4 regions of the Streptomyces sp. HSS9-12 genome follow, and region 1 is predicted to be linked to each of the others. Evidence: riboswitches for the same ligand, from Rfam matches in the RefSeq annotation. Region 1 holds a riboswitch; each other region holds the start of a gene.
What was found. A riboswitch is a leader RNA that binds a small molecule or an ion and turns the genes downstream of it on or off. The one in region 1 is predicted to bind cyclic di-AMP.
Positions count from the first base shown of each region.

Region 1 (5,781 bases):
GGCCAGGTCGGCGATGGTGACGTCCTCGGTCTCACCGGAGCGGTGGGACATCATGGACTTGAAGCCGTTGCGCTGGGCGAGCTCGACGGCGTCGAGGGTCTCGGTCAGCGAGCCGATCTGGTTGACCTTGACCAGCAGGGCGTTGGCGGCGCCCATGTCGATGCCGCGCTGCAGGCGCTCCGGGTTGGTGACGAACAGGTCGTCGCCCACGAGCTGGACCTTGTCCCCGAGCTGGTCGGTGATGGTCTTCCAGCCCTCCCAGTCCTCCTCGTTCAGCGGATCCTCGATGGAGACCAGCGGGTACGCGTCGACGAGCTCGGCGTAGTACGCGGTCATCTCGGCGGCGGAGCGGGACGTGCCCTCGAACTCGTACGCGCCGTCCTTGTAGAACTCGGTGGCGGCGACGTCGAGCGCGAGCGCGATGTCCTGGCCGGGGGTGTAGCCGGCCTTCTGGATGGCCTCGACGATCAGGTCGAGCGCGGCGCGGTTGGACTCCAGGTTCGGGGCGAAGCCGCCCTCGTCGCCCAGGCCGGTGGACAGGCCGCGCTCCTTCAGCACGCCCTTGAGCGCGTGGTAGGTCTCCGCGCCCCAGCGCAGGGCCTCGGAGAAGGACTCCGCGCCGATCGGGGCGATCATGAACTCCTGGATGTCGACGTTGGAGTCCGCGTGGGCTCCGCCGTTGAGGATGTTCATCATCGGGACGGGCAGGAGGTGCGCGTTCGGGCCACCGAGGTAGCGGAAGAGCGGCAGGTCGGAGGCCTCGGCGGCGGCGTGCGCGACGGCGAGGGAGACGCCGAGGATGGCGTTGGCGCCGAGCGAGGACTTGTCGGGGGTGGCGTCCAGGTCGAACATCGCCTGGTCGATCAGCCGCTGTTCGGTGGCGTCGTAACCGACGAGCTCGGGGCCGATCTGCTCGATGACGGCGAGGACGGCCTTCTCGACACCCTTGCCGTTGTAGCGGTTCTTGTCACCGTCGCGGAGCTCGAGGGCCTCGAACGCACCGGTGGAGGCACCGGAGGGCACGGCAGCACGGCCGGTGCTGCCGTCGTCGAGGCCGACCTCGACCTCGACCGTTGGGTTTCCTCGCGAGTCGAGGATCTCCCGGGCTACGACGACGTCGATGGACGGCACGAGCATCTCCTTCTGGGATTGACTCTGAAACGCAGTGTCTCTGTGGCTCTGCGGCATGAGCCTAACCGCCCTGTGGCCCGGCGCCTGCCGACCGACCGTCCGGCGAGACGAAAAGGCGCCCAAAGGACCTTATTACGGCAGAAACAGCTGGCCAGGACAGGGCGGTCCCGAGGAGGGTCGCTGTCAGCCCAGGTGGAGTCGCTGGCCGGGATGGATCAGATTGGCGTTGACCAGGGCGTCGTCGTTGAGGGCGTAGAGCCGGCGCCAGCCGCCCCGGACGCCGTGGGCTGAGGCGATCGCGGAGAGGGTGTCGCCACGCTTGACCGTGTACGCGCCGCCCGTCCGGCCGGCCTTGCGCACCGAATGCCGGGGGTGGTCGACGCGGGCGGGCCGGGCGTGGGCGGCCCGGTCGGCACTGGAGCGCCCGGCGCGGACCTTCGCGCGCGGGCCGCCGGCGGTCAGGCCGGCGCGGGTGGCACAGCCCCAGGCACGCGGGCCCTGCATCGCGAGCAGCTTTTCGGCGATGGCGATCTGCTGCGCCTTGGTGGCGAGGTCGGCGCGCGGTGCGTATCTGGTGCCGCCGGCTGCGGCCCAGCTGGACCGGGAGAACTGCAGACCGCCGTAGTAGCCGTTGCCGGTGTTGGCGGACCAGTTGCCTCCGGACTCGCACGCGGCGACCCGCTCCCACATGGAGGCGGAGGCGGCGGAGGCGGACTCGACGCCGGTCAGCAGTGCGGTGCAGGCAGCACCGACGAGGGCGACGAGAGCGCGGGCGGCGATGCGGGGGGCCGGAAAGGGCCGCGGGTCGTCGTCTCGGGACAGGAATGGGGAATAGTGTGTGCGTTTGTGCTTGATGCCCTCGGAGCCGGAATTCACCATGACGGGGTCTCCTCACCGACGCCTGCGAGGTGAGCTGTCGGGTTCGGGCTGTGAGTGCCCGGCCGAGTGCTCCCGCACTGGGCTTCACCCCTAGCCGGCCGGCCTGCCGCTGTCGGCGGGCGCGTACGGCGCTTACCTGGGTCCCCCGCTCCTGCCTGCGGCGCTTACGCCTCGACTGACCACCGAACGCCCGGCAGGATTCGGCGTGGCGATCGGCGGTGCCCGCTGTTGCGGAACAATCAGACGTTAAGCACACCGGATCAAGGGTTCAAAGCCTGACATTTCTCCACAACTGCCGCTGTCACCCCCTCAGAAACAGATATCTCCGCAGGTGAGAGCCGATGAGGGGGTATCAGACAGCGCAACCGCGCCCGTTAGGGTGATGTCATCCCGATTCGCATTCGGGGCAGTTCAGGGGGAATTGGCCCGAACTACTGCTGAGAGCCGTCGAGAACCAGCCGCTGACCAGGCAGGATCAGATCGGGATCGGAGCCGATGAGATCCTTGTTGGACGCGTAGAGGGCGGGCCAACCGCCAGTGAATGCCTGCTCTTGGGCGATTTCTGAGAGATTGTCACCCGGGCGGACCACGTATCGGCCTTCCGCGGGCTCCGTACGGCCCGAGCCCCCGTCCCGCGAAGCGTGCCGGCCACCGTCGCGGGCCTCGCCGTTGTGGTCCTCCGGCGCCGGTTCACCACGGTGCCTGCCGGTACCGGGCTCGGCGTGCGCCGGGGAGTCGCTCGCGAGGTTCCCGCCCGGCTCCTCCGTACGGTCCGCCGCCCGGCTTCCGCTGTCCGCCTCGTCGGACGGCGCGGCGTCGTGCGAGTCGGACTTGTCGGGCTTGGCAGTCCTGGTCGAACCCGGCTCCGGCTCAGGCTCGGACGACTGCGTACCGCCTGCGTCCACATCCGGGATGACGTCGTCCAGAGCAAGTCCGGTCTTCAGCGCGCAGCTGGGCCAGGCCTTGTTGGCGCCTTCCGCGTCGAGCACCTTCTCGGCTATGACGATCTGCTCGGAGCGGCTGGCGAGGTCGGGACGCGGGGCGTAATCCCGGCCACCGAAGTCGTTCCAGGTCTGCAGGGCGAACTGCAGCCCGCCGTAGTAGCCGTTGCCGGTGTTGGCGCTCCACATGCCGCCGCTCTCGCACTGGGCGACCCGGTCCCAGGTCTCGGCATCCGCGGCGTGCGCGCCCGCTGCGCCGAACAGCGGCAGCGCGATCCCCGCGCCGGTCACCCCGGCGGTGACGACGATGGCCGGGGCCTGACGGGGGCGGCGGTGTCGACCGTTCCCGGAGCGCATACGGTTGCCTTTCGCGTTACGGATGTTGCCAGTGAATCGAAGCCCGAAGTTAGCGGCGCCCACGGACACATCACAACACGATGTAGTGAAGATCACGTGGAGGTCACGTCGTTGATACTCGTCCATTTTTCTGCGGAGAGAATTCCACAGGAAGTGCCCGCAATCCGCGCATAATGAGCCCGCCGCGCCATCGCAAATCCGCCGGATCCACGGCAAGTTGCAGATCGGGCAGTCGGCGGAACAAGGTGGCCAGGGCCGTCTGCGCCTCCAGCCTCGCCAGCGGGGCACCCAGGCAGTAGTGGATGCCATGGCCGTAGCCGAGGTGCTGGTTGTCGCGGCGGCCGAGGTCGAGGGTGTCCGGGTCCGCGAAGCGCGCCGGGTCGCGGTCGGCGGCCGCGAGCACGACCAGTACGGGGTCGCCCGCGGCGATGCTCTGCCCGCCGATCGTCAGCGGCTCGGTCGCGAACCGCCAGGTCGCCAGCTCGACCGGCCCGTCATAGCGCAGCAGCTCCTCCACGGCGGTCGCCAGGAAACCGGTGTCGTCCGCGGCGAGGGCGCTGTGCAGCCGCCCGCGCTGCTCGGGGTTGCGCAGCAGCGCGTACGTGCCGTTGCCGATGAGGTTGACAGTCGTCTCGAAGCCGGCGAAGAGCAGGATGAACGCCATCGCGGCCGCCTCACCCTCGGTGAGGTGCTCCCCTTGGTCGCTGGCGCGGATCAGGCCCGAGATGAGGTCGTCGCCGAGGTCGGCGCGCTTGCGGTGGATCAGCTCGGCGAGATAGCTGCGCATCTTCTTCACCGATCGGGCCACTCCCCCGCGCGGCCCGCCGCCGTGCCGGATCATGATCCCGGCCCAGTCCCGGAAGTCGTCCTGGTCCTCGGCGGGGACGCCGAGCATGTCGCAGATGGCGTAGATCGGCAGCGGGAACGCGAACTCGTGAATCAGGTCCGCGCTCCCCCGCTCGCAGAACCCGTCGGTGAGCCGGTCGGTCAACTCCTGCACGCGGGGGGCGAACTCGGCCACTCGGCGCGGGGTGAACGCCTTCGACACCAGGCGGCGCAGGCGGGTGTGATCAGGCGGATCGATGTTGAGCAAATGTGTCATCAGCTCGGCGCTGCGCTCGCCCGGAATGCCTATCTTGCCCTTGGCGTGGGCGGCCTCACTGTGATGGACAGGGTTCTTCGACAGCCGTGGCTCGGCCAGGGCCTGACGGGCGTCGGCGTTACGGGTCACCAGCCAGGCGTGCACCCCGCTCGGCAGCTCGGTCCAGTGCACGGGGCTGTGCTCGCGCAGCCAGGCGTACGCGGGGTACGGGTCGGCGGCGAACTCCCAGCTGAACAGCTCGGGCGGGGTGGTCGACAGTCTCTGCTCGTGCACCCTTCGACCGTATCCGGCGCGCGGCTCGGCCGAGGAGCAACGTCCTCCCAGCGCTCCAGCCAGCCGGAGGTGCGCGGCTCGGCCGAGGAGCAAGATCGTGATCGTCAGCCGTGCGCTCGGCGATCACGGCGCAGCGGTGGGGCCGTCCTCCCAGCGCTCCAGCCAGCCGGAGGTAATGAGGTACTGGCCGAGCAGGTAGCCCGCCATGATCAGGACCTCCTGTGCCTCCCGGGAGGGCAGTTCGTGGCCGGCCGCCTGGAGTCCGATCAGCAGGTCCGATGCCAGGAAGGACGCGGCGCCCGCGCCGACCTTGCCGCCCACGCCGAGGGCGGTGGCGCCCATCACGGCGAGGGCGAGGCTGTACCCGGCGACGGGCAGCCGCAGTTGCCTGTCGAGGGCCGGGGCCAGCAGGGCGTTGACGGCCGCCCAGCCCGCCAGGCAGCCGAGCGCCGGCCACGGCTTGTGCGCGATACGGCGGAGGGCGCCGAGCCGCGTGTAGCCGGCGGTGTAGCTGACCTGGGTGCCCAGGAACGCGGCCATGCCGAGGAGGAAGGCGGGTTCGTACTCGTCGAAGAGCAGCGCCGTATCGCCCGCGGCGGCGAAGGCGAGCCCGGCGACCAGCGTCTTCGGGACGGGCGCGGAGGCGTCCGGACGGCGGCGCAGTACGTGGCCGGCGAGCGCGGGCATGAGCAGCGGCTTCGCGGCACGGCGGAGGCCGCGGGGGCTGCGGGCCACGGCCAGTACGTCGACGGCGGACAGCGCCCCGAACGCGGCGAGCGCGCCACGGCCGTGGCCGTCCGGTCGCGTCAGCCGCGCGACCGTGGAAACGGCCGCGTTTTTGAGCGTACGGCGCTTGCGCTGCCCGGTGATCGCCATGCGGGGCAGTCTCTCGATGCTGCTGACGCCAGGTCAACAGGCGGTGCGTGTGACGCCCACCGCTCCCCGGCGCCTTGCGCCGGGGACTGTTCCGGCGGTCAGCCCGTGCCGTGGGAGCTGCCGCCCCGGTCGCTCCACTTCGGCGGCGTGTCCGACTTGGCCGGGTGCGTACGCGTCCCCAGCTCGTACGGCATCCGCCGGATGCCGTTGCGCGGCACCTCG
Region 1 is NZ_JBUEGC010000024.1:85,121-90,901, reverse strand. Features, by position in the region: gene eno (phosphopyruvate hydratase) at 1-1,131, opposite strand, end outside; gene ACY34J_RS15350 (transglycosylase family protein) at 1,315-2,010, opposite strand; cyclic di-AMP (ydaO/yuaA leader) riboswitch at 2,015-2,183, opposite strand; gene ACY34J_RS15345 (transglycosylase family protein) at 2,442-3,308, opposite strand; gene ACY34J_RS15340 (cytochrome P450 family protein) at 3,412-4,683, opposite strand; gene ACY34J_RS15335 (lysoplasmalogenase) at 4,807-5,559, opposite strand; gene ACY34J_RS15330 (DUF6479 family protein) at 5,658-5,781, opposite strand, start outside.

Region 2 (5,781 bases), on a different contig from region 1:
GTCTCCCACTGCACCGACACCAGGGCCGACAGATCGGGGTGGGTGACCGCCGCCACCGGCTCGTGGTCCCCCGCCAGGACGCTGTACCGTACGCTCACCGTGGCCGCCGCGCCGCAGCACAGCGGGTTGCAGGAAGCCACCTGCTCCGCCAGCTGCGCCAGTCCCCGGTCCATCGCCCCCTCCTCGGGATCGAGGGGTATCTCCAGCGGGAAGTCCGCGCATTCGATCATGGGAAGGTTCGCACTTCCTGGGGCGGCGTGCGGGGCGGGAGTACGGCGTCCTCGGCCGGCGGCTCGCCGGGCGTCCGGAACAGCTGTGCCGTGCCGGTGGCCGTCAGCAGGTTCGCCAGCTGTCGGCGCGGATTGAGCAGCCGGAACCGCACCCCGGCGTCGCGTGCCCAGGTGCGGGCGTGGATCAGAGCGTTCAGGCCCGAGCAGTCACAGAAGGACACACCCCCCATATCGATGGCGAGGTCGTCCAGCGGCTCATGCGTGCATTCCGAGATGGCCAGTCGCAGGACAGGGGCGGTGTCGATGTCCAGCTCCCCGGCCACCTCGATCACGGCTTCCCGGCCCGAGATCGTGGTCTGCACATCGAGAGGGGTCGCGAGCTGCATATCTGTCCGCCTCCCAACTATCGGGACGCGCTCGTCGTCGCCGCACGGTCCCCGACACCGTGAGAGTCCTGCGCCGGCTGCCGCCTCAGTTCGTCATCCGAGCCTGGCTTTCGAGAGTCGGCTTCCATCGATCCTCATCCCGGCTGATTTTCCTGTCAACAGAAGCACGAATTGCGGGGCCCATTGATTGATCCCGAAAATTCTTCACCAGCTGCGATCAGGGAATTACGCCGAGAAACTGGCAGGAGCATGACTACGGGCCGCGACACGGAATCGATCCGCCGGCATGTATCGCAGAGCACCAAGGTCCATTCGTATCAAGGAACTTGACACGACGAGGCGCCCACCTCCGGCAGTGCGGGGGTGGGCGCCTCGGTCAGGGTCGGTCCCCCGTGCCTTGGGCCAGGGGAGTCCTCGGATCGGCTCCTCAGATGGAGACGCCGTGCGCGCGCAGGTAGGCGAGCGGGTCGATGTCCGAGCCGAAGTCCGGGGTGGTGCGCACCTCGAAGTGCAGGTGCGGACCGGTGCTGTTGCCGGTGGAGCCGGAGAGGCCGAGCTGCTGGCCGCCGGTCACCTTCTGGCCGGCCTGGACGGACAGCGCGGACAGGTGGGCGTACTGGGCGTACTTGCCGTCGGCGAGCCGGATGACAACCTGGTTGCCGTACGAGCCGCCCCAGCCGGCCGAGACGACCTCACCCGCGCCGATGGCCTTCACCGGGGTGCCGGTGGGGACAGGGAAGTCGACACCGGTGTGGTAGCCCTTGGACCAGTGGCTGCCGGCAACGTGGTAGCCGGTACCCAGGACAGCGTTGCCGACCGGAGCGCTGAAGCCGGAGGCGGGAGCCGGAGCAGCCGCCTTCGCGGCGGGCTTCACGGCCGGCTTCGGCGCGGGCGCGGGCTTGGCGGCGGGCTTGGGGGCCTCGTGCTTCGGCTGCACCGGAGCGGCGGCCTGGGACACGCCGGGGAGAGCGAGCTTCTGGCCCGGACGGATCAGGTTCGGGTTGCCGCCGACGACCTCGCGGTTCTCCTGGTACAGCTTCTGCCAGCCGCCCTCGACGTGCTTGGTGGTGGCGATCCGCCACAGGCTGTCGCCGTGGACGACCGTGTAGGACTGGCCCTTCTTCAGCTGGGCGGCCGGAGCCGGAGCGGCCTTCGCCACGGGCTCGGCGGCGGGCTTGGCGGCGGGCTTGGCAGCGGGCTCGGCGGCGGGCTTGGCGGGGGCGGCCGGGGCGGGGCCGCCCTGGGTGAGGCCGGCCTTGACCGAGCACACCGGCCAGGCACTCGGGCCCTGGACGGCGAGGACCTTCTCAGCGATGGCGATCTGCTGGTCCTTGGTGGCCAGGTCGGCGCGCGGGGCGTACTGAGTGCCGCCGAAGGCCTCCCAGGTGGACTGCGTGAACTGCAGACCGCCGAAGAAGCCGTTGCCGGTGTTGATGCTCCAGTTGCCGCTGCTCTCGCACTCCGCGACCTTGTCCCAGGTGTCCACCGAGGCGGCCTGCGCGGTGGCCGTACCCAGCAGCGGAAGGGCGAGACCGGCGCCCCCGACGGCGACGGCGGCGAGCGAGGCGCGGGAGAAGCGGCTGGAACGAGGGCGGCGATGACGTCCGCGTGCAGACATAGGTACTTCCTCTCCTACGCCTGCGAGGTGAGCTGTCGGGTTCGGGCTGGAGTTGCCCGGCCGCGCATAAAGCAGCGTCAGGTGCTGCGGCGCGTCTTCACCCCAAGCCGGACCGTGCGGATGGCGCGGTACGGCACTTACCTGGTTCCCCCGCTCCTGCCGTGGTGCGTTTGTGGTCTCCCCCAGCCGGCGGCAGGATTCGGCGCTCCGGCGGATGGGTGCCACCCCGGTCGACTGGGCGGCGACGAGAAAACTAAGCGCAGGAAATTCTTTGGGACAAGTAGCCGGCATCCCGCCGAATCCCCATTTCGCAGATCAACTCGGCATTCCGTCACGCTATGCTGCCGATCGTGACCCGAGAGCGATATGTACTGCTGCCGACTAACGCTCATATTCGCTGGTAAAACTGCGAAGTTGACGGGAAAGGCACTTTTCAAGTGCCCGGCGTCACATCTCCGCCAAAGCGCGTTGTGATATCAGTCACCGGACAGCGGAATGACCGATTTGGTCGTGGAGTTCGGTTTGCCGAGAAGAAGGCCATAGAAAGGTCTTTGCCATGAAGGGTCGCCCCATAGAGGCGAGTTCCATGACCATAGAAGATCCCACCATGAACTGACAGGCCGTCAGGTGGCGGGTCGGTATGCGACCCGCCGCCACGACGGCCCGCACTGGTCAGCGAATGGGCAGCCCCGAGAGAGTGCGAGCGATGACAAGACGCTGGATCTCGCTCGTTCCCTCGAAAATGGTGTAAATCGCAGCATCGCGGTGCATTCGCTCCACCGGGTACTCGCGGGTGAAGCCGTTGCCCCCGAGGATCTGCATCGCCTGAGCCGTGACCTTCTTGGCCACCTCCCCGGCGTACAGCTTCGACATCGAGCCCTCCGCGGAGGTGAAGGCCTTGCCGGTGGCCGCCATCCAGGACGCCCGCCACACCAGGAGGCGGGCCGCGTCGATCTGGGTGCGCATATCGGCCAGCTGGAAGGCCACGCCCTGGTTGTCGATGATCGGGCGGCCGAACTGGACGCGGGTCCGCGCGTAGTCCAGGGCGACCTCGTACGCCGCACGCGCGATACCGACGGCCTGGGCGCCGACGGCGGGGCGAGAGGCCTCGAAGGTGGCCATGGCGGCGTTCTTCACGCTCCCCCCGCCTTCCTTGGCCGTACGGGCCCGCTCACGGGCGCGGGCCAGGCGCTCGTCGAGCTTCTCCTTGCCTCCCAGCAGGCAGTGGCCGGGTATGCGCACGTTCTCGAGGACGACCTCGGCGGTGTGGGAGGCCCGGATGCCGTGCTTCTTGAACTTCTGGCCCTGGGAGAGGCCGGGCGTGTTCGGCGGGACGATGAAGGAGGCGTGGCCGCGGGCCCCCAGCTCGGGATCGACGACCGCGACGACGACGTGGACGTTGGCGATGCCGCCGTTGGTCGCCCAGGTCTTGGTTCCGTTGAGCACCCACTCGTCCTTGGCCTCGTCGTAGACGGCGCGGGTGCGCATCGCCGAGACATCGGAGCCGGCATCGGGCTCGGAGGAGCAGAAGGCCGCGACCTTCACATCGTTGGTGTCGCCGTACATCTGCGGGATCCAGGTGCCGATCTGCTCCTCGGTGCCGTTGGCGAGGACGCCGACCGCCGCCAGCCCCGTACCGACGATGGACAGGCCGATGCCGGCATCACCCCAGAAGAGCTCCTCCATGGCCATCGGGATACCAAGGCCCGTGGGGTCGAAGAACTGCTGGGCGTAGAAGTCGAGGGAGTACAGGCCGATCTTCGCGGCCTCCTGGATCACGGGCCAGGGCGTCTCCTCGCGCTCGTCCCACTCGGCGGCCGCCGGGCGCATCACATCCGCCGCGAAGCCGTGAATCCAGTCCCGGACCGCCTTCTGGTCCTCGTTGAGATCGAGCGTGAACTCTGCCATGACGCCTCCACCTGCTTGTTACCCTGGGTAACACGAGTCTGTTGCCGGTCGGTGACGCCTGTCAACTCCGTCCGCGCACCGTCCCCCGGGAAGGCCAAGTGTTACGTTGCGCAGGCACCAAGGAAGACACGGGCGGGGAGAAGCATCATGGAGACCAGTCAGCGGGACGATCAGCAGCGTGCGGCCCAGCGCCGGCGCAAGGAACTGCTGGAGGCCGCCGACCGGGTGGTGATGCGAGACGGCCCCGGCGCGTCGATGAACGCCATCGCCGCCGAGGCGGGCATCACCAAGCCGATCCTCTACCGGCACTTCGGCGACAAGGGCGGTCTGTACCGGGCCCTGGCCGAGCGCCACACCGACGGCCTGCTCGCCGGCCTGCGTGCGGCCCTTGACGCTCCCACCGACCGGCGGGAGCGCGTCGAGTCGACCCTGGACACCTATCTCGCCGCCATCGAAGCGCGGCCCCAGGTCTACCGCTTCCTCATGCACCCCTCCGAGGAGACTCAGCCTGCCGAGCAGGGATTCGACGTGGGCCGTCACTCCTCTCCCCTGCTGCGGCGGATGGGCGAGGAGCTGGCTCAGATCATCGCGGAGCGGGTCGACCTCGGGCCGGGCGGGGTCCAGCTGGCGCGGGTCTGGGGGCATGGCATCGTCGGGATGATGCACGCGGCCGGGGACTGGTGGCTGCGCGAACGGCCGTGTTCCCGGGGGGAGTTGGTGCAGGCTCTTGCGGACCTGCTGTGGGGGCGCCTCGCCGCTGCCGGCGACCGCCTGGGCGGCCCCGGATTCTGACCGCGCGCGGCGGCCGGCCTGCGGCCCTGGGAAGCTCAATCCGCACGGCGGGCCGCCGCCCGCAGCGCCCGGCGGCGGCGCAGCCCCGTCAGCCGGTCCGTGAACAGCCCGCCGTCCAGGTGGTCGGTCTCATGCTGCAGACAGCGCGCGAAGAAGCCGGTGCCCGCCACCCGTACGGGCGCACCGGTCATGTCGACGCCCTCGACGACCGCTTCGTCGTACCGCCGGGTGCCGGCCTCGATGCCGGGCAGGGACAGACAGCCCTCGGGGCCGGTGACGGTGACGCCGCCGGTCTCCACGAGCCGGGGGTTGACCACATGCCCGAGATGGCGGAGGTCCTCGTCGTCGGGGCAGTCGTAGACGAACACCCGCAAGCCCACGCCGATCTGGTTGGCGGCCAGGCCGACCCCCCGTGCGGCGTACATCGTTGCGTACATGTCCTCGACGAGCCGGGCCAGGGACACGTCGAAGGCGGTGACCTCCCGGCAGGGGGCCTGCAGCACCGGATCACCCAGCAGCCGCATCGGCCGTACCTGTCCGGAACTGCCGGGTATCGCACTGTGTCGCACGCCCCCACCCTACGGTCCGCTCCGTATCCGCAGACCAGGACGGGCCCCGCGGTTCGTAGCGAGGGGCCGGATCTCGATAGGCTGACCCCCTACCGCAGCCCTCCCGGCTGGCGATTCGGCGAGCGAGTTGGCCGCGGAGGACCTCCCCAGCAGCGGACGGGGGCGGGCGCGGCGCCGGATGCGAGGAGGAACTAGGACGATGGCAGGACACCCTGGCAACGCAGAGCCGCTGTCGCCACGGGCCAAGCTGGCCGTGACGGCGGGCAAGGCCGCGGCGG
Region 2 is NZ_JBUEGC010000004.1:76,319-82,099, forward strand. Features, by position in the region: gene ACY34J_RS03465 (ANTAR domain-containing response regulator) at 1-230, opposite strand, end outside; gene ACY34J_RS03470 (STAS domain-containing protein) at 227-616, opposite strand; gene ACY34J_RS03475 (transglycosylase family protein) at 1,044-2,234, opposite strand; cyclic di-AMP (ydaO/yuaA leader) riboswitch at 2,237-2,413, opposite strand; gene ACY34J_RS03480 (acyl-CoA dehydrogenase family protein) at 2,907-4,142, opposite strand; gene ACY34J_RS03485 (TetR family transcriptional regulator) at 4,290-4,934, shown strand; gene def (peptide deformylase) at 4,970-5,503, opposite strand; gene ACY34J_RS03495 (MurT ligase domain-containing protein) at 5,703-5,781, shown strand, end outside.
Region 2: it holds a riboswitch for cyclic di-AMP, as region 1 does, so the genes downstream of both, ACY34J_RS03475 (transglycosylase family protein) here and ACY34J_RS15350 (transglycosylase family protein) in region 1, are expected to answer to the same signal.

Region 3 (5,781 bases), on a different contig from region 1:
CGCTGGCGTACCCGGGCTCGTGGCGGATCACGCGCCGGCACTGGCGGTACGGCGCGGGCGAGCTGCACCGGTCGTTGTCCAAGCGGGCTTTTACGGAGGCCGTGCGGCGGCTGCTGCCGGAGGTGACGGCGGCGGATCTGATTCCGGCCCCGGCCGGGGTGCGCGCTCAGGCGGTGCTGCCGGACGGAACGCTCGTCGACGACTTTCTCTTCGCCGAGTGGCCTCGCATGGTGCATGTGCTCAATGCGCCGTCGCCGGCCGCGACCGCTTCGCTGCCGATCGGGCGGGAGGTGGCCCGGAGGGCGCTTGCCGCGCTGGGGGCGGCGGTGAGCGCGTAGGCGCGCGGGCGCGGGGTGCGCGGGCGCGGGGTGCGCGGGCGCGGGGTGCGCGGGCAGCGGGGTACGGTGCGCGGGCCGGGGTTGGGGGCTGCCGCCGTAGAATCGGACATTGTGTCTGAGCCGAGTATCTTCCCCGCACCCCTGCCCGCCGACGGTGACGACCGGCACGCGGCCGGGGCGTCCGGTCTGCCCGCGCGCTCGGCGGAAGAGTCGGTGCGCAGCCCCGGGAAAGGCTCGAAGGAAGGCAAGCAGCTGCTGTTCCCCGGTGGGCCGGCCGCCGACCCGGCGGGCTCGCACCATGAGCGGCGGATCCGTAGCTTCCGGCCCCGGCGCGGGCGGGTGACCGTCGGACAGGCCGAGGCACTGCGCCGACTGTGGCCGAAGTGGGGCCTGGACATCGATGGCCAGGCCCGGCTGGACCTCGGTGAGCTGTTCGGCGACCCCAGCATGCCCGTCGTCCTGGAGATCGGCTTCGGCATGGGCGAGGCCACGGCCCAGATGGCCGCCGCCGACCCCGGTACCGGCATCCTGGCCGCCGATGTGCACACCCCCGGCCAGGGCAACCTGCTGAATCTCGCGGAGCGGAACGGCCTGTCCAACATCCGGGTGGCGAACGGCGACGCGATCATCCTGCTGCGCGAAATGATCGAGCCCGGTGCCCTCGCCGGGCTGCGGGTCTTCTTCCCTGACCCCTGGCCGAAGAAGCGCCACCACAAGCGACGTCTGATCCAGCCGGAGTTCGTCGAGCTGGCCGTCTCCCGGCTGCGGCCCGGTGCGCTGGTGCACTGCGCGACCGACTGGGAGCCGTACGCCGAGCAGATGCTCGAGGTGCTCAGCGCCAACCCCGATCTGGAGAACACCCAGCCGGATGGCGGCTACGCCCCGCGTCCCGACTTCCGTCCGCTGACGAAGTTCGAGAGCGCGGGCCTCGACAAGGGTCACGTCGTCCACGACCTGTTGTTCGTACGGCGCTGACGCGAGCCGGCGTGATGGCGTACGGCCCGGCGCCTCTGTGACCTTGGCCGGAGTCCTGGGCTATCGCACCGGTGCGTCCCCGCCCCTGGTTAGGGTCGACAGGTGCATCCGTCTCCGCTTCCACAGCATCCGCCGGTGCCGACGTACCAGGCGCAGCCGCAGTTCGACGCCGTGCCCGAGCAGGCACAGTGGCGGTACCGCCCGCGTCGGCCGCTGTGGGACAGCAAGGTGCTGCGCGTCGGCGCGCTGGGTACCCTGCTCGCGCTCTCCGGTCTCGTCATCCTCGCGCTCGTCCGGCAGGAGACCGGTACCGAGGGCTTTCTGGTCGGGCTCGGGCTGGCCGTGCTGCCCCTGCCGCTGCTCATCGGCGTCTTCCGCTGGGTCGACCGCGTCGAACCCGAGCCATGGAAGAACCTGCTGTTCGCCTTCGCCTGGGGGGCCTGCGCCGCGACGCTGGTGGCGATCATCGCCAATGGGTTCGCATCGGAGTTGATAGCGACCCGGGTGGGAGAGTTCTCCCGCAGCGAGGCCGACACCTGGAGCGCCGCCGTCGTCGCCCCTGTCGTGGAGGAGAGCGCGAAAGGCGCCGCTGTGCTGCTGCTGTTCGTCTTCCGCCGCCGTGACTTCGACGGCATCGTCGACGGCGTCGTCATCGCCGGAATGACCGCCACGGGCTTCGCCTTCACCGAGAACATCCTCTATCTCGGCAATGCCTTCGGCGAGGATCAGGCGGTCGGCTCGTTCGGCCTCCAGTCGGTCACCGCCGCGACCTTCTTCATCCGCATCGTGATGTCGCCGTTCGCCCACCCGCTGTTCACGGCGCTGACAGGGATCGGCTTCGGCGTCGCGGCCCTGGCCGCGACGCGCCAGCGCGCCCGCCGCATCCTCGCGCCGCTCGCCGGGCTGCTGACGGCGATGGTGCTGCACGCCGTCTGGAACGGTTCCGCCACGCTCGGCGGACTGGGCTTCCTCGCCGTCTACGGCATGTTCATGGTCCCGGTCTTCGGCCTGCTGACCTGGCTGGTGATCTGGTCCCGGGGCAACGAGCTGAAGACCGTACGCGGCCAGCTTCCCGCGTATGTGGCAGCGGGCTGGCTGGCGCCGCCGGAGACGTACGCACTGTCCTCGATGAAGGCCCGGGCGCTGGCCCGCAGTGTCGCGCGCCGCGCCCACGGGCCGGCGGCGGCCCGTGCGGTGGCCGAGTACGTGGGGTTCGCCACGGCCCTGGCCTTTCTGCGGCAGCGGGCGCACCGGGGGGCGGCCGGGGCGGACTTCGCCGCCCGGGAGCAGGAGTTGCTGCACCACTTGTGGCAGCGGAAGGACGTGGCGCAGCCGGCGCTGGTGCAGGCGGCGGCGGTGACGGTCCGGCCGTGGGGGCCGCAGGGGGTGCCGTACGGGATGCCGCCGGGGTCTCTGTACGGAGCGCCCTCCGGGTACGGGCCCTGGCCGACGACCGGGCAAGGACCGGGCCCGTACCCGGCCCCAGGGCCCCACACTTCCGGCCCGTACTCGGCCCCGCCGCCAGGAGTCGGCCCCGGGCCGTACCACCCTCAGTCCCCCTACGGACGGTACGGCGCGCCCGGCAGCTGACGCCTGCGGCCGGGCTTCCGCCCCAGGCCCCGGAAATTGGGCGGAGCCCTGAACCGGGATCGGTCAGGCCGAGGCCGTCGTCAAGGTGTTCAGTTCCGCCTCCGTGAGGCGGAGGTCGGCCAGGGCCAGCAGCGCCGGGAGTTGTTCGACGGTCCGCGCGCTGGCGATGGGCGCCGCCACCGTCGGCTGCGCCGCCAGCCAGGCCAGGGCCACCGTCGCGGCCTCCACCCCGTGCGCCCGCGCGATCTCGTCGAGGGCCGCGAGCACCCGCCGCCCGCGCTGTCAGCCATATGTGACATCAACACCCCGGTGACACCGGCTGTTCCAGCATCACCGGGGGCCGAAGGGCCATGACCGTCAGGGGTTCAGACCGTGCTGACGCAGCCAGGGCATCGGGTCTATCGGGGAGCCGCCACCCGGCCGTACCTCGAGGTGGAGGTGCGGGCCGGTGACATTGCCGGTGGCGCCGACGCGGCCGATGACCTCGCCCGTCGACACCTGGCCGGACGACTGCACGATCGACGACAGATGGCAGTACCAGATCTCGGTGCCGTCGCTGAGCTTGAGCACGATCCGGTAGCCGTACGAGCCGGCCCATCCGGCCTCGGTGATGGTGCCGCCGTGCACCGCCTTCACCGGGGTGCCGGTCGGCGCCGCGAAGTCCTGTCCGGTGTGGTCGGCGGACCACAGGTCGCCCGCCTGGCCGAAGCCGGCCGTGAGCGTGTACGAGGACGTCGGCAGGGTGTAGCTGGCGGCCAGCTTGGCCAGCCGCTCGGCCTCGGCCTTGCGCCGGGCCTCCTCCGCCGCCTTCCGCCGTGCCTCTGCCTCGGCCGCCTTCCGCGCGGCGTCTGCCTCCTCCTTGCGCTGCGCGGCCTGCGCTGCGGCCTGCTTGGCCGCCGCCTCCTCGGCGGCTTCGCGCTGAGCCTCATCGGCGGCGGTCTCCTGCTGCTCGGCCTGGCGCATGATGCGGGCCCGCAGCGCCTCGCCGGCGCCGGTGCCGTCCGCCGCTTCGTCGGTGGTGAGGCCGGCCTGGGTGAGCGGGGCGGCCGCGGTGTTGTCCGAGGAGTCCGGCATCAGCTGTCCGATGCCGGGCAACTGGCCCGCGTCCGGGAACTCGTCCGCGACGTGCGAGAGGTCCGGCATGGAGATGGGAAGCGGAGGCCGTTCCTTGGCCGAGGCCATGCCGCCCGCGCCGACCGCGGCGATCATGCCGACACCGAGGACGGCGCCGCTGCGGGCCATGCCTCCCCCGCGCTGCTTGGCGACGCGGTGCCTGCCGCGCACCGGGGCAAGGCTTTCGGCGGTCGGGTTCCACTCGCCGGGGGCCGGGTCGTCGCTGAAGCCGTAGTCAGCGGGTTCGTCGAACCAGGGCTCGGGGGCAGGGGGCTTGGACGCCACGCGGGCGCACTCCTTTCCTTCCTTCTCGCCTACCGGGTTAGCTGACGGGTTCGGAGCAGGAAGGTCTCCTACGGGCCCCTCCGCGGGAGGCGCCCGATTCACCCCTGGGTGGTGGTTCCCCGGTTCCCTTGGTGCTGGTGTTACTGCTGTTTCTGGATCTTGTCTTGGGTGGTGCTCGTGCGGGATTCGGCGATTGCGCACGGCGCCGCCTCTTGTGGCGGCTGTGACGACCGCGCTGCGTTATCGAACGTTAATAGACCCGGGTGCCGAATTCCAAGCTGTTCCCGTAATCCCTACGCGTTCCGGCCAGGACTTAAATGGACAAGAGTGGCGCTTTCCGGGCGACTTGATCGTCCAGTGGAAAACCAGTCACCGCTGATTGTTGGTCAGTCGTTATCCGGAGCGGCGCCAGTCGATCACGCACCGTGAGACGAGCCGACGGGCCGGTCCCCCGACGAACCGCGCGTCAGCCCCACCGTCCGGCGGCGCACCGGCTGCCGCTCCCCCGGCCGGCTGACCGCCAGCAACGCCATGTCGTCCGCGGCCGCCCCGCCCGTATGCCGCGCCACGTCCTCGACGATCGCGTCGAGCAGGGCGTCGGGGCCGGGAAACTGCCGGCCCCGCAGCCTCTCCTGCACGTCGTAGAACTCGCCGTCCTCGTCCCGGGCCTCGGACACCCCGTCCGTGTACAGCAGCAGCGTGGCGCCGTCCGGAAAGGGGAACTCCTCCACCCGGTCCTTCTCCTCGCCCAACTCCCCCATCCCCAGCGGCAGCGCGGGCATTCCCGGCCCGGTGTCGCGCACAGTGCCGTCCGGGAGCAGCAGCAGTGGCGCGGGGTGGCCGCGGTTGAGCAGCCACAGTGTGGGCGCGCCGACCGGCACCTCGGCGAGCACGGCCGTGGTAAAGCCCTCGAACCGGTCGTGCCCGTCCCGCCGCGCAGCCTCCCGCTGCAGCGCGTGTTCCAGCCGTACGGCGACGGCCTCCAGGGTCGGCTCGTGCTCGGCGGCCTCCCGGAAGGCGCCAAGGGCGATCGTCACCATCTCCACCGCCCCCAGCCCCTTGCCCCGCACATCGCCCACAACCAGCCGCACGCCGTACGGGGTGTCGTGCACCGCGTAGAGATCGCCGCCGATCCGGGCGTCCGCATGAGCCGCCACATAGCGCGCCGCGATCCGCAGGCCGCCGATGCGCTCGTCGGGCATCGGCAGTACGGCCCGCTGCGCCGCCTCTGCGATCCCGCGCGCCGAGGCGAGCTGCCGGCCGCTACGGCGCACCACGCGGTTGATGAACAGCGCGAGCACGACCACCGTCAGGATGGTGGCCACCTCGGTGACCGACTCCATCGTGCCGGCGCTGTGCTCGCTCAGACGCAGACCCAGCACGACGGCCGCGGCGGCGAGCCCGGTGGCGACGATGGCGCGCACCGAGAAGAACGGGGCGCCGACCAGAGGGGCCGCGGAGAAGAACGGCGAGCCGGTGA
Region 3 is NZ_JBUEGC010000047.1:15,906-21,686, forward strand. Features, by position in the region: gene lhgO (L-2-hydroxyglutarate oxidase) at 1-338, shown strand, start outside; gene trmB (tRNA (guanosine(46)-N7)-methyltransferase TrmB) at 552-1,313, shown strand; gene ACY34J_RS22570 (PrsW family intramembrane metalloprotease) at 1,449-2,903, shown strand; partial or broken gene ACY34J_RS22575 (aldo/keto reductase) at 2,967-3,185, opposite strand; gene ACY34J_RS22580 (M23 family metallopeptidase) at 3,261-4,301, opposite strand; cyclic di-AMP (ydaO/yuaA leader) riboswitch at 4,314-4,451, opposite strand; gene ACY34J_RS22585 (PP2C family protein-serine/threonine phosphatase) at 4,718-5,781, opposite strand, start outside.
Region 3: it holds a riboswitch for cyclic di-AMP, as region 1 does, so the genes downstream of both, ACY34J_RS22580 (M23 family metallopeptidase) here and ACY34J_RS15350 (transglycosylase family protein) in region 1, are expected to answer to the same signal.

Region 4 (5,781 bases), on a different contig from region 1:
CGTTCCGTCCGCCGCCGTCATGGGCGTGGCGGGCATCGCCGCCGCCTCCGTCAGCGATCTCGACAACAGCCAGAGCGACACAACGACGCAGGCCGCCGCGCCGTCCGTGCAGCCGGCCGCGGCCAACAGCAAGCTCGACACGCAGCTGGCCGGTCTCACGGCCGATGCCGACGACTTCGCCGACCGAGCCAGCCGTACGCAGGAGCGCATCGACCTCAAGCAGCGGCAGCTGGAGGAGAAGAAGCGCCGGGAGGCGGAGGCGGCGCGCCGCGAGGCGATGCGCCCGAAGTTCGCGCTGCCGGTCTCGCAGCACGGGCTCAGCGCCTACTACGGCCAGGCCGGTGTCAACTGGATGTCGGTGCACACCGGCATCGACTTCCCGGTCTCCTACGGCACGCCTGTGATGGCCGCGACCGACGGCACCGTGCGCACGCAGTACAACATCGCGTACGGCAACATGGCCATAGTCACCGCCCCCGACGGCACCGAGACGTGGTACTGCCACCTCAGCAGCACCAAGATCCGGTCCGGCTCGGTCAAGGCGGGGGACGTCATCGCCTACTCCGGCAACTCCGGTAATTCCACCGGCCCGCACCTGCACTTCGAGGTGCACCCCGGCGGCGGCTCGGCCGTCGACCCGCTGCCGTGGCTGCGCGGCCACGGCCTCGACCCCAGCTGAGCCCGGCCCCCAGCGGCCCGACCCGAGGCACGCCGGGCTGCCCGGCCCAGCCTGAGCCGGACCGGCAACAGCCGCGCGTCTCGGGCTACAGCTTCTCGACCGGCGCGTACCGCAGCAGGAGCACCTTCGGCTTCTCGTCGCCGAAGTCGATCGTCGCCTTCGCGTCGTGTCCGCTGCCCGCCACCGAGACCACGGTCCCCAGCCCGAACTGGTCGTGCGTGACCCGGTCCCCGACCGCCAGCGCGATCACCGGCCGCTCCTGGACCTTGCGCGCGGCCGAGCCGCTCGCCCCCGCCTTCGACCGAGCGGACGACAGCGAGGACGCGATCCCGCCCCCGGCCAGCGCGCCCATCGACGCCGACGGCACCGCAGGCCCCGTACGCCGCCAGGCGACGTACTGCTCCGGGATCTCCTCCAGGAAGCGGGACGGCGGGTTGTACGCCGGCTGCCCCCAGGCGCTGCGCATCGTGGAACGCGTCAGATACAGCCGCTCCTGGGCGCGGGTGATGCCCACGTACGCGAGCCGCCGCTCCTCCTCCAGCTCCTTGACCTGGCCGAGGGCGCGCATGTGCGGGAAGACCCCGTCCTCCATGCCGGTCAGGAAGACGACGGGGAACTCGAGCCCCTTCGCGGTGTGCAGCGTCATCAGCGTGATGACGCCGGAGCCCTCCTCCCGCTCCTCCTCGTCCGGGATCTGGTCCGAGTCGGCGACCAGGGCGACCTGCTCCAGGAACTCCGCGAGCGTGCCGGGGCTCTCCTCGGGCCGCTCCTGCTCGAACTCGAGCGCGACCGCCGCGAGCTCCTGGAGGTTCTCCACGCGCGTCTCGTCCTGCGGGTCGGTCGAGGCCTGCAGCTCCGCCAGATAGCCCGAGCGCTCCAGAACCGCCTCCAGGATCGTGGCGGGCCCGGCGCCGGACTCCACGATCGTGCGCAGCTCGTCCATCAGCGCGTTGAAGCGCTTGACGGCGTTCGCCGAGCGGGCCGCCATGCCGTACGCCTCGTCGACCCGGCGCAGCGCCTGCGCGAAGGAGATCTTCTCGCGCAGCGCCAGTGCCTCGATCATGGCCTCGGCCCGCTCACCGATGCCGCGCTTGGGGACGTTGAGGATGCGGCGCAGCGGGACGGTGTCCTCGGGGTTGGCGAGCACGCGCAGATAGGCCAGCACATCGCGGACCTCCTTGCGCTCGTAGAAGCGCACGCCCCCGACGACCTTGTACGGCAGCCCGACCCGGATGAAGATCTCCTCGAAGACACGGGACTGGGCGTTGGTGCGGTAGAAGACGGCGACGTCGCCCCCCTTGGCGTCGCCCGCGTCGGTGAGCCGGTCGATCTCGTCGGCGACGAACTGGGCCTCGTCGTGCTCGTTGTCCGCGACATAGCCGGTGATCGCGGCGCCGGCACCGGCGTCGGTCCACAGGTTCTTGGGGCGGCGGTTCTCGTTCCGCTCGATGACGGCGTTGGCGGCGTTGAGGATCGTCTGGGTGGAGCGGTAGTTCTGCTCCAGCAGGATCGTGGTGGCGTCCGGGTAGTCCTCCTCGAACTGGAGGATGTTGCGGATGGTCGCCCCGCGGAAGGCGTAGATCGACTGGTCGGCGTCGCCGACGACGCACAGCTCCCCGCTGTGCTCGCCGGTCCCGACCAGCTCGCGCACCAGCGTGTACTGGGCGTGGTTGGTGTCCTGGTACTCGTCGACCAGGACGTGCCGGAAGCGGCGCCGGTAGTGCTCGGCGACGTCCGGGAACGCCTGCAGCAGGTGCACGGTGGTCATGATGATGTCGTCGAAGTCCAGGGCGTTGGCCTCGCGGAGCCTCGACTGGTACAGCGCGTACGCCTCGGCGAGCGTCTTCTCGAAACCGTCCGACGCCTGCCCGGCGAAGGTCTCCTCGTCGATGAGCTCGTTCTTGAGGTTGGAGATCTTCGCGCTGAAGGACTTCGGGGGGTAGCGCTTGGGGTCCAGGTCCAGGTCACGGCAGACCAGGGACATCAGGCGCTTGGAGTCGGCGGCGTCGTAGATCGAGAAGCTGGAGGTGAAGCCGAGCTTCTTGCTCTCCCGGCGCAGGATGCGCACGCAGGCACTGTGGAAGGTGGAGACCCACATGGCCTTCGCCCGGGGTCCGACCAGAGCCTCGACGCGCTCCTTCATCTCGCCCGCGGCCTTGTTGGTGAAGGTGATCGCGAGGATCTGTCCGGGGTGGACACCGCGGTGGGCGAGCAGGTACGCGATCCGGTGGGTGAGCACCCGGGTCTTGCCGGACCCGGCGCCGGCGACGATGAGCAGCGGCGAACCGGTGTGCACCACGGCGGACTTCTGCTGGTCGTTCAGCCCCTCGAGCAGCACGGCGGGGTCGACGACGGGCCGGACAGCGCCGTCCCGGTAGTACGCGTCCCGGTCCACCGGAGCGCCGAGGGCGCCACCGAAGAGGTCCGCCGGTTCGCCCTCGGGCGCGGGCACAGCCGTGCCCTCGGGCCCGGTGGTGTCCTCGGGCGGCGGGTGCTCGTCGTCGGAGGGCTCGAGGTCCGCCAGAAAGCTGTCGTCAAAGAGGCTGCTCATCGCCCACCGAGTCTAGGCCGCTCCACCGACAGCCCACACCGCTTCACCAACGCGGCGCTCCGGGTCGGGGGATTGTCGCCCAGTCATCCACTGAACACGGCCGGGACGGCGAAAAACCTCACCTCGTGCAGCGCACAACGAATTGGTCACGACGAGGTTTCGGGCATATCGCACATCAGTCTTCACAGAAGCCCCACGCGTTGGCTACGGTGCTCGATCAGGCGGCCCGAACCCCTCGCCGGCGAACAGCGTCAGCACGGGCTGCCTCCGCCGAATCCGGCTCTGCCATCCCTGACAGGACAGGCACCCGGAGCCGGGGACCCACATGCAAGACCGGGGTGAATCGGTCAGTACGCGCGCACCGCGTATCGCGCACTCGTGCGCGTACGGACCGTAGGGCAACCTTCCGATCGCCCGAACCCGACAGCTAACCCGGTAGGCGGTCCACGGAAGGAGACGCGCGCCTTGGCGTCGCACCGCAAACCGCGGACCGGAATACTCGCTGCACATCACTCACGCCGCACCGCGGTCGGCCTGACGACGGCCGCCCTCGCTTCGGCGACGTTTTTCACGCAGAACGCCGGTGCCGCGCCGAGCGAGCCGAAGCAGTCGATCGAAGAGGTCCAGCGCAAGGTCGACGAGCTCTACCGGCAGGCGGGGACCGCCACCGAGAAGTACAACGCGGCCAAGGAGCGCACCGAGCAGCAGCGCGTCCGGGCCGACCGGCTGCTGGACGACGTCGCACGCCAGACGGAGAAGCTCAACGAGGCGCGGCGCATCCTCGGCAGCTATGCCGCCGCGCAGTACCGCAACGGCGGGATGGCCCCGACCGCGACCCTGCTGCTGGCCTCGGATCCGCAGGACTACTTCGACCAGGACCACATGCTGGAGCGGATGACGGGCCGGCAGCAGCAGGCGGTCTCGGAATTCCAGACCCAGCAGGAGGAGACCACGCGGAAGCGCGCCGAAGCGGCGCGCAGCGTGACGACGCTGACCGATTCGCAGGAGCAGCTGCGGAGCAGCAAGGAGTCGGTCCAGCGCAAGCTCGCCGAGGCCCGTGACCTGCTGTCGAAGCTGACCGCCGAGGAGCGCGCCCGGCTGGCGGCGATCGAGCGCGAGAAGCGTGAAGCGGCCGAGCGCAAGGCGGCGGAGCTGGCGCGTCAGCAGGCGGCCGCGGAGAAGCGCCGGCAGGAGCAGCAGGCGCAGGAGCAGCAGGCGCAGGAGCAGAGCCAGAGCACGGGCGACAGCACCGGCACCGGGACGAGCACCAGCGCGGACACATACGCCGCGAAGGCCGCCAAGGTGCTCGACTTCGCACGGGCCCAGATCGGCAAGCCGTACGTCTGGGGCGCCACCGGCCCGAACTCCTTCGACTGCTCAGGGCTGACCCAGGCCGCCTGGAAGGCCGCCGGCGTCTCGCTCCCGCGCACCACCTGGGACCAGGTGAAGGTCGGCACCCGGGTCGCCACGTCCGACCTTCAGCCGGGTGACCTGGTCTTCTTCTACAACGACATCAGCCACGTCGGGATCTACATCGGCGACGGGCAGATGATCCACGCGCCGAAGCCGGGGGAGAACGTCCGTACCGAGTCGATCTACTACATGCCGATCTACGGCGCCGTGCGGCCGGCGTAGCCGCCTGCGGCGGGCCCCGGGCGGGCGGGCCAGTCCGCTTCCGGCCGGGCTCGCCTTCACCGACAGGCGCCGGCGCCCGCCTGCGGGGTGGGCTCTTTGCCCCCGCCGCCGGGCGCCGGCGCCACCAGCTTTGAGGAGGGGCGACGCCGCCGTCAGGTCCAGAGGACCGCGATGAACACGTTGGCCATCGTGAGCAGGCCGACCGCCCCGAACTCCGCCTTGCCGGCCTTCTCCTCGTCCCGCTTGACGTAGACCAGGCCGAGGATGACGACCAGCAGCGCCAGCTTCACGCCGATCTTGATGTTGTTCACGGCCTGACCGTCGGCCTCGTTCAGGCCCACCAGTGCGACGCCCGTGACGAGCATGGTCAGTGCGCCGTGCAGCATGCCCGGGACGAAGCGGGCCGCTCCCGCACTCATCGCCTTCATCTGCGTGAAGAATCCGCCGAGCAGGGCCGCGATGCCGATGATGTGCAGGCCGACGAAGGCATTGATGAGTATGTCCATGCGGCGGAGCCTAGCCGGGCCCATATCAGCGCCCAGCACCGAGGTGTGCGTCAATCGCGGCATCGGTCACAGCAGCGATGCAAATTCCCAGACCTGCGGCAAATCACCCGGACCTTCCGTTCACGGCCACGATCAAACCGCCCAATTCCCGTCATCTCAGGGCCTTATGACGTCCGGCGGCTCTAGCGTCACCACGCCACTCCCCCAGCACGTACGCACCATTGTGAGAAGGATGTGACGGCCGTCATGGCCTCGCACAGAAAGCCCAAACACCGAACGCTCAGCCGCACCACCGCCCGTACGGCCGCGGCGCTCGCTCTCGCCGGCGCCGCGAGCGTCACGACCCTCGACAGCGCGGTGCACGCCGAGCCCCGGCTCACCCCGGCCGAGGTGAAGGCGAAGGTCGACCA
Region 4 is NZ_JBUEGC010000012.1:105,201-110,981, reverse strand. Features, by position in the region: gene ACY34J_RS09205 (M23 family metallopeptidase) at 1-679, shown strand, start outside; gene pcrA (DNA helicase PcrA) at 765-3,230, opposite strand; cyclic di-AMP (ydaO/yuaA leader) riboswitch at 3,489-3,687, shown strand; gene ACY34J_RS09195 (C40 family peptidase) at 3,696-4,865, shown strand; gene ACY34J_RS09190 (hypothetical protein) at 5,018-5,371, opposite strand; gene ACY34J_RS09185 (C40 family peptidase) at 5,618-5,781, shown strand, end outside.
Region 4: it holds a riboswitch for cyclic di-AMP, as region 1 does, so the genes downstream of both, ACY34J_RS09195 (C40 family peptidase) here and ACY34J_RS15350 (transglycosylase family protein) in region 1, are expected to answer to the same signal.